One region of the Paenibacillus sp. FSL P2-0121 genome, then DNA from elsewhere that is predicted to be linked to it. Evidence: riboswitches for the same ligand, from Rfam matches in the RefSeq annotation. Region 1 holds a riboswitch; the other holds the start of a gene.
What was found. A riboswitch is a leader RNA that binds a small molecule or an ion and turns the genes downstream of it on or off. The one in region 1 is predicted to bind cyclic di-GMP.
Positions count from the first base shown of each region.

Region 2: linked by a shared signal. The riboswitch ahead of MKY54_RS21375 (thiamine pyrophosphate-binding protein) and the one ahead of MKY54_RS11130 (DUF6612 family protein) in region 1 are both predicted to bind cyclic di-GMP.

Region 1 covers NZ_CP150245.1:2,549,163-2,556,686, reverse strand. The annotation lists gene MKY54_RS11145 (FprA family A-type flavoprotein) at 1-5, opposite strand, end outside; gene MKY54_RS11140 (CapA family protein) at 275-1,291, shown strand; gene MKY54_RS11135 (NADH-dependent flavin oxidoreductase) at 1,370-2,533, opposite strand; gene MKY54_RS11130 (DUF6612 family protein) at 2,646-3,494, opposite strand; cyclic di-GMP riboswitch class I at 3,612-3,703, opposite strand; gene MKY54_RS11125 (RNA polymerase sigma factor) at 3,908-4,426, shown strand; gene MKY54_RS11120 (DUF4179 domain-containing protein) at 4,410-6,023, shown strand; gene MKY54_RS11115 (Cof-type HAD-IIB family hydrolase) at 6,167-6,967, opposite strand; gene MKY54_RS11110 (pseudouridine synthase) at 7,229-7,524, opposite strand, start outside.
Region 2 covers NZ_CP150245.1:4,802,311-4,809,834, reverse strand. The annotation lists gene MKY54_RS21405 (ATP-binding protein) at 1-296, shown strand, start outside; gene glpK (glycerol kinase GlpK) at 415-1,908, shown strand; gene MKY54_RS21395 (DNA-binding protein) at 1,929-2,138, shown strand; gene MKY54_RS21390 (ketoacyl-ACP synthase III) at 2,215-3,207, opposite strand; gene MKY54_RS21385 (hypothetical protein) at 3,262-3,612, opposite strand; gene MKY54_RS21380 (carboxymuconolactone decarboxylase family protein) at 3,818-4,186, opposite strand; gene MKY54_RS21375 (thiamine pyrophosphate-binding protein) at 4,197-5,837, opposite strand; cyclic di-GMP riboswitch class I at 5,993-6,089, opposite strand; gene MKY54_RS21370 (HAMP domain-containing methyl-accepting chemotaxis protein) at 6,264-7,514, opposite strand.

The sequences.
Region 1 (7,524 bases):
CTCATTTCTTTAACCTCCAATGTTTGATTGATAATGTTTATCAACAACCTTATTTTATTATGGCTGCCAAACAAAAAAGAGGATTTGAATCAAATTATAAAAGATTGAAAAAAATGAATACCTTAAATTTAGACGATCTAAATAAAGTGATTATGCGTTGAGTCACATTTTAAATAAAAAGCCACACAAATGTTTGCACTTCGCCTTAAAGAAAGAATAACCCATAACAACTTTATGCCATATCCTAATGAAAATAATAAAAAGGTGGATATCCATGACTGAAATACAAATAGCTGCTGTGGGAGATCTAATGGTCAAACGTTATATTATTTCGGATGCTAAACAGCCTGACGGAACCTATTCGTTCAGCCCCCTGTTTGCAAAAGTAGCTCCTTATCTGAAACAGGCTGATTTGACGATTGGCAATCTCGAAACCACCTTTGCTGGAAGTGGCCCCGAATGCCGGAAAAGTCCCCGATCAGGCGGTCCGATATTCAAATGTCCAGACGAACTGGCCCCTGCACTTAAGGAAGCCGGATTCGACGTATTAGTAACGGCCAACAATCATTGCATGGATTATGGTGCCCCGGGTCTGGTTCGGACGTTACGAGTTCTGGACCGTAATGGAATCGACCACACGGGAACAGCTAAATCATTAGAAGAATCCAAGAGAACGCTTATTAAAAACGTCAAAGGAATTACGATTGGCATCCTCTCCTACACAGCAGGAACCAACCGAATTCCTGTACCAGTGAGTAAGCCATGGCTGGTTAACCGGATATCTACGCCCAAGATCATTCGGGAGATTCGAGATTTAAAAAAGAAAGTCGATCTAGTCTTGCTTTATCTGCATTTCGGAAGCGAATATCGTTACACTCCAAACAAGAGGCAAAAAGAGCTGGTCAATCTCTTCTTTAAAAATGGCGCCGACATCATACTGGGGTCTCACCCACATGTTCTTCAACCGTTAGCGCTTCGTGGAAAAAAACAATTCGTTATTTACTCATTGGGGAATTTTGTTTCGACTAAACTAATGAATATTCCTTACACACAAAGCGGTATCATTCTTACGCTTAAAATAAAGAAGGATGAAAAAGGACACACGAGTATAACTAACGTAGGTTACATCCCGACTTGTGTAGATCGAAGAATAAAAAGCGGCAGGAAAATTACAGAGATCATCCCCATCCGCGACGCATTAAAGAGAAGCGACACCGACATAAAAACAGAACGGCGAAATCTCATGAATCGAATGTTGAAACATACGACAACAATCTTAAAGAGGGAATAGAGTCGTTACAGAAAAATAACGTTCCGCGGAATTTACCGCGGAACGTTATAGATTTAGACCTCAAAACTGTGTTTGGGTTTAGCGTAAACGATCAGGCATCATTAATTTAAGGAATTCTAGAATACCATTCTCTACTACAAGTTCTTCTCTATCTTGATCAGCAAGTACTCTTCTGATGAGATCTTCTTTACCCTCCAGTACTTTACTTGTCCAATGAGGATCAATGATAAGAGACCGTCCTACTGCTACTAATTCAGCATTTGTCAACGTGTCCTCTGCGTCCTGTTTGGTACGGATATCTCCTACCCCAATTAAAGGTATACGGCCATTGATTTTCTCATGCACATATTGCAGGATTGATTTTTCTTTAAAATCTTCTGATGCAGATACTTTCTTGAAGTCCCCTAATGAAATATGCAGATAATCCAGCTTTTTATCAGCTAATTTATCAATGAGATAAAAGGTATCGGTGATTTTAATTCCAGGCTCTTCATATTCTTCTGGAGAAAAACGATACCCGACAATAAAATCCTTAACCTCTGAATTGTCAACGACAGCAATAACTGCATCCACTAATTGGTTAATGAAATTAAATCTTTTCTCTAAGCTTCCTCCCCATTGATCTTCACGACGGTTGGAGTGTGGAGAGAAGAATTGTTGGATTAAATATGTGTTTGCTCCATGAATTTCTACCCCGTCAAATCCAGCTTGAATAGCACGTTGAGTCGCTTTTTTAAAATCCTCAATTACACCGAAAATTTCATCTTCTGTTAATGCTCTTGGAATTTCTGCATTCGGGCGTTCGGCAGCAATGGCGCTGGAGGAAACGGGTTGTACGCCACGCAATATTTTTGAATCTGTCATTCTTCCTGCATGGAATAGCTGTAAAATAGCCTTTGTTCCATTTCGTTTAATAGTAGATGCTAATCGGCTGAGGCTAGGAATAAATTCATCGGAGGAAACACTAAGTTCACCTTCCCATCCTTTTCCACCCTCTTGTACATTTGCTGCCGCAGTGATGACCGCACCTACTTCGCCCGTTCTTAGCGAATAGTATTTCAATTCATCTTGTGTTACTACACCGTCATAAAAGCTCATTCGAGTGGTCATTGGAGCCATAACCACTCGGTTTTTTAATGTCAGCCCTCTGCGAAAAGTTAATGCTGTGTCTAGTGCTATCATCTTTTTCCCAACTTTCATTAAATTATATTTAGATAAATTATTATATACATGCGCATACATATAAATTACAGCAATGATTTATTCTTGTCAACTAATAAAGAACTGCTGTTGGATACAACAAAAAGCGCTGTTCCGCTGAACAGCGCTTTTCGCTCGTTATGAATCGTCCTTATTATTCTAGTTCGGCCGGTTTTACAATGGCTGCACCTTTATTATTTTTGGAATATTTAGCTTCGATTTTCGTGGTGTATGTATCTTTAGCTCCGTCACTTACCAGCACATAACTCAGATCGACTGTCAGCTTTTCCGTTTGCCAAGTCTTAGTATTGACGAATAATTTCCACGTTACACTTTTGGGTTGAACTGTCTCACCATCCCAGAGGTTCTCCTGGTCATAGAGTTTGATTATCCCCTTAGCTGCTGTCGGATCGGTTACCGTGAATTGTAAGACTGTTTGTGCGCCAGCAGTGCTGACTTTCATGGATTTTTTATAACTTTTGACCGAATCAAGCATGGAAACAGGATCGTATTGGCCTTTAGAGTAAAAGGCATCCCATTCCGTTTTCTCCAGTCCAAGCCAATATTGTGCATCAGGATCGATTGGCTCCCCGTCATCGTCGTAACCTTCATCTTCAGATTCATCGATCAGTTCACTTCCGTCTACAAGATAGTAAAACTCCTTGTCATTGGCATATAGACTGTACGATGTTTCTAAAAGACTACTAGCGACAGTGCCTGCTGCGGCAAAATTCGGCAGACGGTTGATATCCAGCTTCAGAGTGTTGGTGTTGCTGATACGCACCCCGCCGCTTTGAATATCCTGTTTTTTGGTCACATCCAGATGGAAATTCTTTATTGCTTTGGAGGCTGCCGTTACTTTGCTGATCATCTGATCCGCGGTTACTACTGTTGAGGTAGCTGCAGACACTACTCCTGGATTAGACATCCATCCGATCGTTCCGGACAGCAATAAAGCACCTACTGCCAAACTAGTACCTATTGTTTTGAAAAAACTGTTCATGTACTTCCCCTTTCGGCCCCTTGCGATAATGTAACGCCGTATAGGTCGAAATAATAAAAGAGCTCAAAATAGACTACATATTTTTAGAGCTATCCTTTATGCTTCATAAGACATCCCTATGGCGGCCTGGCGATCATTTCCTTCTGTCGAAAGGCTTTAGACCCATGGCTTTGTGTCATCATCTTTCGATGATTTTACCTTTAACGCGGACATTCAATTAGTTTTAATTAGATTACGGACGCATGTCCCACCGCTAATTTTATCATGGTTATAATTACCTGTAAACGACTTATCTTCCATTCGAATTCGCTATGATACTCAGAAGAAATACTACAATCAAAATGAAAAATGAACGATTACATACGCTTATAAGTCTTATTAATGAGAACAGCAAAGACAGGGGGTGCAGCAAAATGAGTGACCGGGAAATTTTCGAGCTCTATAAAGAACAAGTATATTATTTTTGTTACTACTTAATGAAAAATCAGGCAGATGCGGAGGATATTTCCCAAGAGGTATTTGTAAAAGTTATCTTAGCGGATAAGTCGAAGGTAAGAAACTTGAAAGCTTGGATTTTACGAATTGCTTCGAATGAGTGCAACAGTGTGATCAAAAGGCGTAAGACGGGGTGGATGAAAGAAGTACGTAATTATTTACTATCCAGGTCTGAGGAATCAAACCCTGTAGAAAAACGTTTGGATCGACAGGAAACTAAAAAAGAATTACAAGGGTTATACAGTCAGCTTCCCGACAAAATCAGAATGGTAGTAGTCCTTCGTTTTATAAACGAATTGACTGTACCCGAGATCTCTAAAGTTATGAGCATACCCGAAGGAACTGTAAAATCCAGACTGAACAAGGGACTTAAAATACTAAATAGAATGGGTGGAACCCAACTAAAGGAGCTGAATAGTAATGAGTCTCTATATTGAAAAAGATAAACATATTCCCCGACCGGATTATGATTTGATGTGGACTGCCATAAAACAAGAAGCTTATACACGTCAAAGAAATCTGCATGCCTCCCAGAATACTCCTAGGTCTAATAAAAAGGTTATTCCTATCAGTATTGTCTTCTCTTGCCTCTTACTTGTAGCCATTCCTGTATTCGCTAGTATGACGATTAATTGGGATAAAATTGGTGGTCGAAGTGTGAGCAATGCATTAAATAACGGCATCGGTCAACAGTATAATCTTCAAACTTCCAGTTCAGGAGTAACAATGAATTTGAACGGTGTTGTAACTGATGGAGAAAAAATGAAAATGCTGTTATCACTTGATACTAAATCTGATCTATCCAAATATACTGGATTTGCTACAGAGGAAAACATCATGACTAGTGAATCCGGTGCCAAGGCAAAGGTATACGGTTATTTAGAATACGATCCTGAAAGCCAGAAACTCATTGGAGTATATGAGACACCTGATACATTAAAGGATGATAAAAAGGACTATAGGTTTGAAGCACGGAATCTCATTTTTTACAGTGATCGGAATATTCCCTTACAATCTAATCATCAAGCAGGGGATACTATCAATACTGGAGTTAAGCAATATCCAAGCCTTCAAATCGAATCCGTTCGATATGTTTCCAATCAAACCATTATCCGTTACAAAGTCGCTGCATCACCATCTGACTTAGGACGGGGTAATCCACATTTGGTAGTTAGTACTGGTGGTCAAAAGAATGAAGCAATTCCAACCATCATGCCTAACGAAGGATCGGATTTATTTATTGAACAGGTTTTCAATATAACTGAATCAGATTGGAAGGAAGCTAGTCTTCATTTTAGTTACATTGAAGAAGCGAAACGATTTTCAGGTACGTGGAAGTTCGATTTTAAAGCAGATGGACAAAAAGCAAGTGAGGCGATTTACACTAAGAAACTGTATAACAGTCCTGAATTTCAAGAAAAGACCGGCATAACCTTAGATCAGCTAGTGGTTACCCCTTTGGATATCCAAATTCTAATAGATGAAAATGATTCGCTTAAAAAAGGAATTGTCCACTATAATACCGCTCAGTTGGTTATAGGTGATCAAACAATCACTGGGGGTTGGAATTTGAAAGGAGATCATTCCGAAAGCTACCAGCATTTATTTCAATTCGAATCTCCGGAATGGTATAACGACTGGTCCGATGTTCCAATGAAACTTATATTAAAGGATGCTGTCATTGAGAAACGTGATACTACTAAGAATTGGATCACTATAAACAAACCTAAAGAAGAAAAGCAGTTCACTTCACTTGATGTCGATGGGTTAAAAATTGAATTCACTTACTATACTGAGGGCGAAAATTTGATTGTCGAATCAACATCCAAATCTTCTGGCTTCAAAAGCGTTAACCAAACTACGTTACGGATTAATGGCAAAGAAGTGGTGCCTGAAATTACACCTAAGGGCATGATATCTACAGGAACTAATATTGATAGCTACAAAGATATCCCTTTCGACGAAAAAATCGAACTGAACCCTGGTATCTATAAATATAGCGATCCTAGCCGGAACGAGGAAATTAAACTTTAATAAAGGAAGTTAATCTATGTCCCGCCCTTTCTAGTTAATCCTAAGGGCGGGTTATTTATGGATAAAATCATTTCTGTTTAGGTATCTCTTTTATTTCCTTCACAACAAAAAAAGCATAGAACGGACTCAAGTCCGCTTTATGCTTAAGATAAACAATATTTGACCAGCGCATCTCGCACACCATGCTCGTTGTTAGACCCCGTGACAGCATTCGCTGCCGCTTTGACCTCAACCGGAGAATTATCCATCGCAACGCCCATACCCGCGTATGTAAGCATAGAAATATCATTAAAATAATTACCGATCGAAAGAACTTCCTCTTGCGGAATTCCCAGCTTCACAGCCAGATTCTTTAAGGCGTTGCCCTTGGAGGCTTCCGGATGCATCAAGTCAACGAAAAATTCACCACTGCGCAAAATATTGTACTCATGGGTCCAAGTACGCCATTCACGTTCAGCTTCGTCAAGGATTTCTGGTTGTGTAAATACAGTAAACTTAACAACCGGTTCACGGAAATCTTCCCATGCTGGCAGTGTAGCCGGCACGATACGGAAGTGTTCATACATATAATTGGCTTCTTTGGTCAGGTTTTCTACATTATCTACATACATATCAAAAGCCGTATTCACATCATAATGAATATCATGCTTTCTACAATAATCAATATAAGGGTCAAGACCACGAGCATCCATACCGTATTGATGCAGCACTTCCCGATCTTTCACACGAACCGTAGCAGCTCCATTATGACCCAGCACATAACCAGACAGCCCCATTTCCTCCATAAAAGGAATCGAGTTCTGCGGACTGCGGCCGGTACATAACACGATCTGCCCGCCAAGACGCGTAACCTCAGCAATGGCTTCTTTATTCTCAGTGCTCAAGTGGTGATCATCATTCAACAGTGTACCATCTACATCTAGTGCAATCAGTTTGTATCTCATACTCCCACCATCCTTGTCTTTCTTTTTCTATATATATTGAACCTGGCTATTTGAGTTAAGTTTCAGTCGCAACTGCGGTGAATATTTGGACTTCCAGCCGCTGTTGTTTCCAGATTTCTTGATTTATACCGTTTACTAGTGGTTGAAATCCGGAAACAAAGGCGGCCGCTATCGCTCTTACAGTTCCAAATTTCCCCTCCGCCACTCCATTCCCTTATCCCAAGTTTCCAAATTCAATTTATATACCATTTTTTCTCTATATTATTGTTCTGATGCTTCTGTACTTAAGAGTGCCAGTTCCTCTAGCGTAATTTCACGACTAGCTCCCAGTGGCAGGCTTTCATCCAGCTTCAATTCTCCCATAGATACTCGTTTCAGAAAAGTGACTTTTTTGCCGACAGCTTGGAACATTCGCTTCACCTGGTGAAACTTTCCTTCTGTGATGATCAGCGAAATATGTGAGATTACTTTACTGCCGCGTTCTCTTCCCAATATAGTTAGCTGTGCAGGTAAAGTAACATATCCATCTTCCAGCTCGACACCTGCCGCAAAAGCCG
Region 2 (7,524 bases), 2.3 Mb from region 1:
AGGGTGGCAAAAAAATCACGGTTCATACAGGAACTTGTGTATTAGAAGGCCGTCGTTATCTTGAGATTAAAATTCAGGATGAAGGGGTTGGAATTCCACCAGAGGATCTGCCGTATATATTTGACCGCTTCTACAAAGCTGATAAGGCGCGTGTACGGGGAGAATCAGGTGGAACGGGACTTGGGCTTGCGATTGTTAAAAATATTGTAGAGTCGCATCACGGGACCATCTCAGCTTCAAGCAAACTAGGCGAAAGTACAACCTTTACGCTAAGACTTCCTGTCGAAAAACAGTAATTCCAAACACAATGTGTGATAGCGCCTCTGACAGCAGAGGTGCTTTTTGTTGAAACAAACACATTAATCTTGTTCATCGTGGAACATATCTTGTAGGTTTTGCTTGGGAGGGCATAGAATGATTTTATCTTTAGACCAAGGTACTACCAGCTCACGAGCCATATTGTTCGATACGGAGGCTAAATGGGTCTCACAAGGTCAATATGAAGTTAAACAATCCTTCCCCCATCCAGGCTGGGTAGAGCATGACCCTGAGCAAATCTGGGCGTCACAGCTCGCAGCGGCAAGAGATGCGATTGCGCGGGGTGGCACAGCAGTTGAGGAGATCTCTGCCATCGGAATAACCAATCAGAGAGAAACAGCTTTAATCTGGGATAAAATAACGGGCAAACCGATATACCCTGCGATTGTGTGGCAGGACAGGCGTACTGCAGAGCAATGTGAAGAACTTAAAAGTAAAGGGCTGGAGCAAGTTATAGCGAGCAAGACGGGCCTTGTTGTAGATGCTTATTTCTCAGCTACCAAAATCTCCTGGATACTGGATCATGTGGATGGCGCCCGAGAACGGGCGAATCGTGGGGAACTTCTAGCAGGGACGATCGACAGCTGGTTAATTTGGAGACTTACTTGCGGAGCCGTACATGTCACTGATGTTACCAATGCCTCACGTACGATGCTGTTTAATCTTCATGAACGGTGCTGGGATGAAGAGCTAATGGAAGAGCTTCGTATTCCGCGTGCCATTCTGCCAGAAGTAAGAATGTCTGGTGGCGAATTTGGAGTAGCAGACAAACAGTGGTTCGGGGCGGACATTCCAATTCGCTCTGTACTTGGAGATCAACAGGCCGCATTGTTTGGACATACTTGTCTAGAACCCGGCAGTGCCAAAAACACCTATGGTACAGGCTGCTTTATTCTAATGAACACAGGCACAGAAGCTGTAGCCTCCAGCCATGGCTTGTTGACCACTGTAGCTTGGGGTATGGGAGATGAACTCTATTATGCCCTAGAGGGCAGTGTGTTCGTGGCCGGAGCGGCCGTTCAGTGGCTGCAGGAGGGGCTTGGTCTTATAGAGGAGCCAGCAGGCTCAGAAGATAAAGCACGGGAAGTAGAGGACAGTGAAGGGGTTATCGTTGTGCCTGCGTTTACCGGACTGGGGGCACCCTATTGGGATATGTATGCCCGTGGAGCCATATTTGGCCTTACTAGAGGCACTACCTCAGGACATCTGGTACGAGCTACATTGGAGTCCTTAGCCTTTCAATCTAGAGATGTAATAGGAGCTATGGAAAAAGACGCAGGCATGCCATTGACCGGCCTTCGTGTGGATGGCGGAGCTGTGCGTAACGATTTGCTGATGCAATTCCAGTCTGATATCCTGGGCAGTGAGGTTACTAGAACAACCTATGCGGAGACAACAGCTTTGGGTGCGGCGCTTCTGGCCGGGTTAACGTCCGGAGTCTGGACACGTGCCCAGCTAGAGAGCTTCAACAAGGCTGAGAGGGTCTTCTCGCCTGAGATGGGTATAACTGAGCGGGAAGGTCGTTACAACGCCTGGAAGGACGCTGTAGCGCGTACCATGGGTTGGGAGAAGCATGAAGGATATCAGTGATAAAGGAGCTGTATATATCTATGGTTAACGGAACCGAATCTGATCTGCCGGGCGGACTATCTAAGCCGGCGCTTCGAGCCCTGCATGGGGCTGGATATGTTCAGCTTCAACAATTCAGCAAGCTTACTGAAGGAGAGCTTCTGCAGCTACATGGATTGGGGCCAAAGGCGATCGTCCTATTACGGAGTGCTCTCGCGGAAAAGGGGCTCACCTTTGCAAGTAAGTCCTGATGTTGCGTTAATATTTATATTAAAAAGCGGCAAGCTTAGGTGAATCCCTAGCTTGCCGCTTTTTGTTATACAGCTCCTAATATTCAATAACAAATGCTACATTTTGCCAACCGGCGCCCACTGTCCAGAACAGGACTTTATCACCACGTTCGATCTTTCCAGTAGTTACAGCTTTATGTAGAGCAATAAATGGGCTGCTGGTAGAGGTATATCCGAATTCATCCCCTATGTATACCGCTACATTGCGATCAATGCCGACTTTCTTACACATCTCTAAGATATTAGGCAATGAAAACTGTGAGAAGCAGGCTGCTTTAATGGCTTCAGGCGCGATATTGTTGTTAGACAGTAGAGTACGAATAGACTCAGAAGCAGCATCTATGCAAATGGAATCATCAAAAGGAATAAACTTCACATTAAACTCTCCAGCCGCTACACCTTGTTTACCCAGTTTAGCCAGGCCTGCGCACGGGAATTTGGAATTATCGCAAACACAAGGATCCGTTTGGTAGATAGAGTCAATGAAACCGACCACATCCTCAGCTTGTTCAAGAATGACTGCCGCCGCTGCATCACCGAAGTTAGCGTAGTAGACTGGATCATTCTTATCGGCATGAGGGGTTACATAATCGGAGCCGATGACCAACGCTCGTTTAATCCTAGGATTCGCTTGCATTTGACGGCTAACCTGTTCCACAGAAGCCGTCATACCCGCACAATTAGCATTGCTGTCAATGCAGATTGTATGGGATGCGCCTTTGATCAAACGGTGAATCATTAATGAGTTGGTAGGAAAGATATACTCAGGAGTTTGACTTGCATAGGCAATAAGGTCGATATCGGCACCTGTGAGACTACTTTTCTCCAGAACATTCCTGGCAGCCTCAAAAGCCATCGTAAGGGAATTCTCATCCGCATCCTTAATACTATACCGTGTAATACGACCTAATGCGGATAATAGACCTCGAATATCAATGCCTTTTTCGTCAAAATGCTTAATGAAAAAGTCGTTACCAACTATATTGCTGGGATGATAGATATCAATGCCTTTAATACGAATTCCGGTCATAATACGCCTCCAGGAAAGCAGTAAAATGTGGCCTACATATTAAGATTCAAAGATCTAGACTGTAACCGCAGAAATGATCTCGATGTTATCGAGTCCAGCTTTACGGCCAAGACGGGAAAGCTGCATTTTGAGGATCGGGTTATTTTCAAGCGTTAGATTTACTTTTACAAATCCATCATTCTTAAACATTACAAAGCAGCTTTCTAAAAGAGGTACAACATCTGGTGCAGTTACATTTAGCTTTCTGCAGTCGATTTTTAGTTCATAGTCAGCTGGAGTAATTGGATTGATAGTTTGTTGATAAGCTTGAATAGATTTTAGACCATCTTCTTCAGAAAATGTTCCATCCAACTCAATGTTAATAACCTTGTTTGTAGTGTCTGTCTTCAAAACGAAACTTCCCATGCCTAAATCTCTCCCATAGATTGAATTTGTCCAAAACAGTTCGACTGCAATATCCAGCCATGTATATCCATTTAGCTGTTTTATAAAAGTCAAAATTCGACACTATACAGCAAGTAATGGGATATTCCGACTCTATTATAGGCATATTTTTCAAGTGTATGCAATAATAAAGTCGAATTTTGTATATTGTTGTCGAACTGTTGGGTTATTGGATTTCTTCTATGGTTGCAAGCAGGATATTAAAAGCTGTGATGATTCTAGGTGCCCCTATAACGGGTACTAAGTGTAATAGAATACCTTTAAGCTGTTCTACGGTAACTCCAACACGAAGGGCCATGACATAATGAACGCCCAACTGTTCGAATTGACCCATTGAAATTAAAGATGAAATGACTGCGATTTCCTTCCAGTCAGGGGCTATAGTATTACGTTGAAAAATATCGCCATAGGCATTCCCCATAATAAATTCAGCCAAGTCAGGGAAGTGGTCTTTAATTGGAGCTAGTGCTTTTGCGCCATAGTCTCCTGATAGATTCGTGAAGTGGTTGAGACCACTGTTGATATTTTCCTTCATGGTTAGCCTCCTAGTTTAGGTTCAAAGTACGGTGTGCAGTCGGAGGGACTTCATCACGGTCTGTTAGTAGTTCAATAACGGCAACATGGTTTAGAGCTACCGCATCTTTAATTGCAGCTGTGAATTCATCCGCAGTCTCACATTTGTAGCCTTTAGCACCTAGAGATTCAGCGAATTTCACGGCGTCCATTGGTACTTCATATAGAGTTCCATCGATACGACCTGTGGTTTTCTCCATACCCTTAAGAGCCATATCTAGTTGCTTATTATTGACCACGATAAAGATGACAGGGATATCTTTGCAGACAGCGGTGTTAATCTCAGCGCCGAGCATCATGAAACAACCATCACCTGTAATGCAGAGGACAGTTTCTTCAGGAGCTGCAACTTTTGCACCAATAGCCATGCCGATCGAATTACCCATGCAAGCAAAATACGCATCAAAAACAAAGCTGCCCGGTTTCTTAACCTTGTACCATTTTGCAGCGTGGAATCCATGACTTCCATCATCAACGAAAATTGAATTATTATAAGGGATCAAATCACTTAAAGTGCTCATTACGGAAGCAAGGGAAAGATTCTTGAGGGTTGGAAGCTCTTCTGAATAATCCGCATCGGCCAAAGCCTCACGTTTGGTGATTGTGCTTGGGTCAATATGATTTAGGCAGTGCACCAAATTATCGCGCAGGTCCCCAGTGACCGGTATCGTTTTGGACAATAGTATTTTTCCGACAAAGGTTGGATCAATATCAAATTGAATTAAAGTTGCTGGATGATTCTCCCGTTTAAGATTACAGATGGTCATATCACTTAAACGTGATCCAAGCACTATAAATAAATCGCTTTTATTCAATAAATCGTCCCCGTGGGTCGAACCGCCAACGCCAATAGGACCATGATAGAGTGGGTGATCCCAGACTATAGCCCCTTTTCCACCAGGAGATGTTACTACAGGAATATTAAAAGTTTCTGCGAGTTGAACAAGCTCTTTATGTGCTCCGGAGCGGTTAATTCCTTTACCCGCAATAATCAAAGGATTCTTAGCAGCTTGAATAGCATCGATGACTCTATCGATATTAGCTTGACTAATTAGAGATTCTCTTTCTGGGATTACTATATTGCATTCTTCCAATACTTCAGTTTGTACATCAAAAGGAATACAAAGATGAACAGGACCCCGTTTGGTCAGGGCCACAGAAATCGCATGATTAAAAATAGTACCAAAGTGATCCCCACGTTCAACCAATTTACTGAACAAGGTGGCAGGTCTGAACATATCAGCTAAATCAGCCAGAAAAGAGGTGGAGTCCTGACATTGAGGAATTCCAAGCTCTGTAATGGATTGGTGGCCGGTAATAAATAGGACAGGTAGGTTGTTAGCTTTCGCATGTGCTGCTGCTGTAAGCAGGTTAGTTCCCCCAGGACCCGAAGTACCAAATGCTACGCCTAGGTTACCCGTTTTCAGCGCATACCCTGCTGCTTCGAATCCGGAGCTTGCTTCATGTCTGCCGGGAATAAATTCAATACCGTAATCCACCATCTTTAGAACAATTGGACAAATGGATTTGCCAATGATCCCAAAAGAATGGGTGACTCCAAGGTTACGTAGTGCTTCCGCCATGTAATCTGCGACTGTCTTCAAAAGAAACACCTCACAAGTTTTTTGATATATATTAGTTATTAATCTACCGAATAGATACGACAGATCAATATACTCAAAAAGTAAAAACCTGTGCTCTATAGTAAGCACAGGTTGGTGGCATAAGGCACCGCTAAGACTGAACAATAGTTCAGCCGTCCTGGTTCCTCTGCAACCTGGCAATCATGGCCTCAAACGAAAAAATGAGGCTGTAGATCCATGGTTTTGCGTCATCCTCTTTCGAGGATTTTGCCAATATTAATTTATAGTTGATAAGAATAATTTTCCTTTACAATATATTCCTCATTAATTTTTGTCAACATAATCCGCTAAAAAAACTCGAAATTTGACGAAAGTCTTGTCCAAGAGATGAAGTTTTGCCTCGCGAAAAAAACTGCCACCTAAGACTCAGCTTAGGTGGCAGTTGATAGTTTTGAACTAGAATTTAAAGATATGAATGGTTTTTTGCAGATTAAATACGGCCTGGGTCATTTTTTCCGTTTCTTCTGCAACAGACTGCAGGGCATTAATCTGTTCATTCATAGCCGCCGATACCTCTTCCGTGCCAGCAGCAGTTTCTTCGGTGATTGCTGAGATATTCTCAATTGCACTGGAAATTTTCAAGGCACTTTCTAGCATAAGATCGCTCTCCGCAGAGAATGAAGAGATTTGCTCGGTAATGTACTGCACGCTTTGTACAATTTGTGCGAAAATATGGGCAGATTGAGTGATCATTTCATTCTGAACCTGCACAACCTCTTCATTGATGGCGATATTATCGATGGCTTGTTTAATATCTGACTCAATGCTGCGGACCAAGCCGAATACTTCTTTTGTGGATGCCGTAGATTCCTCAGCAAGCTTGCGGACCTCTTGAGCTACAACGGCAAAACCCCGACCATGCTCTCCGGCACGAGCAGCTTCGATGGAGGCATTCAGTGACAGCAGGTTGGTCTGCTCAGCGATCTCTGTGATGGTCTTGGTGATCATCGTAATCCCGCGGGCATTTTGTGAGAGAGCTTCAATAGTATCAGCCACTTTTTGTGTAGCCTCTATGTTTTTACGCATGCCTTCAGCCTGTGTATCTACGGATTGGCGCCCTTGCTCGACAAGTTCTAAGGTATGTATTGAACGTCTGTTCATTTCTTTGGTGGAGTTCGTATAATTGGATACTTTAGTTTCAATGTCTTTAATGGATTCTGTCATATCAGCGATATCCGTAGATATTTCATTTGCACCAAGAGCGAGCTCAGTAGAAGAAGAGGCTACTTGTGCCATGACAATTTTCAGGTTCTGGTTCTTATCTTCGATTCCGCGGCTTGCATCCATAACTTGACGGGTGATCTGCGATGCATCGGTCAAAATCTTCTTGAGCTTATCAATCATTGTGTTAAAGGAGCGGCTTACGTCACCCATTGAACCATTTTCGTCCGCTCTGCTAGTGAAATCACCCTTCGAAATACTGTGAGATACATTAGCAATATCATCAAAAGATGATGTAAGCGTTCTCTCCACGAAGCGAGCAACAGGTAAAGTCAGACCTGCAAGAACAACTACTAGTATAATTCCTACGAGAAATTGACCTAGAATCATTAACGTAACTAAGACAGGAATAGCAAACAGTGCGGCAACGAGGTAACATCCGGCAACAATTCTTTGTTTTAACGGAAGTTTGTGCATCCAGCTCATTGGTAAAATG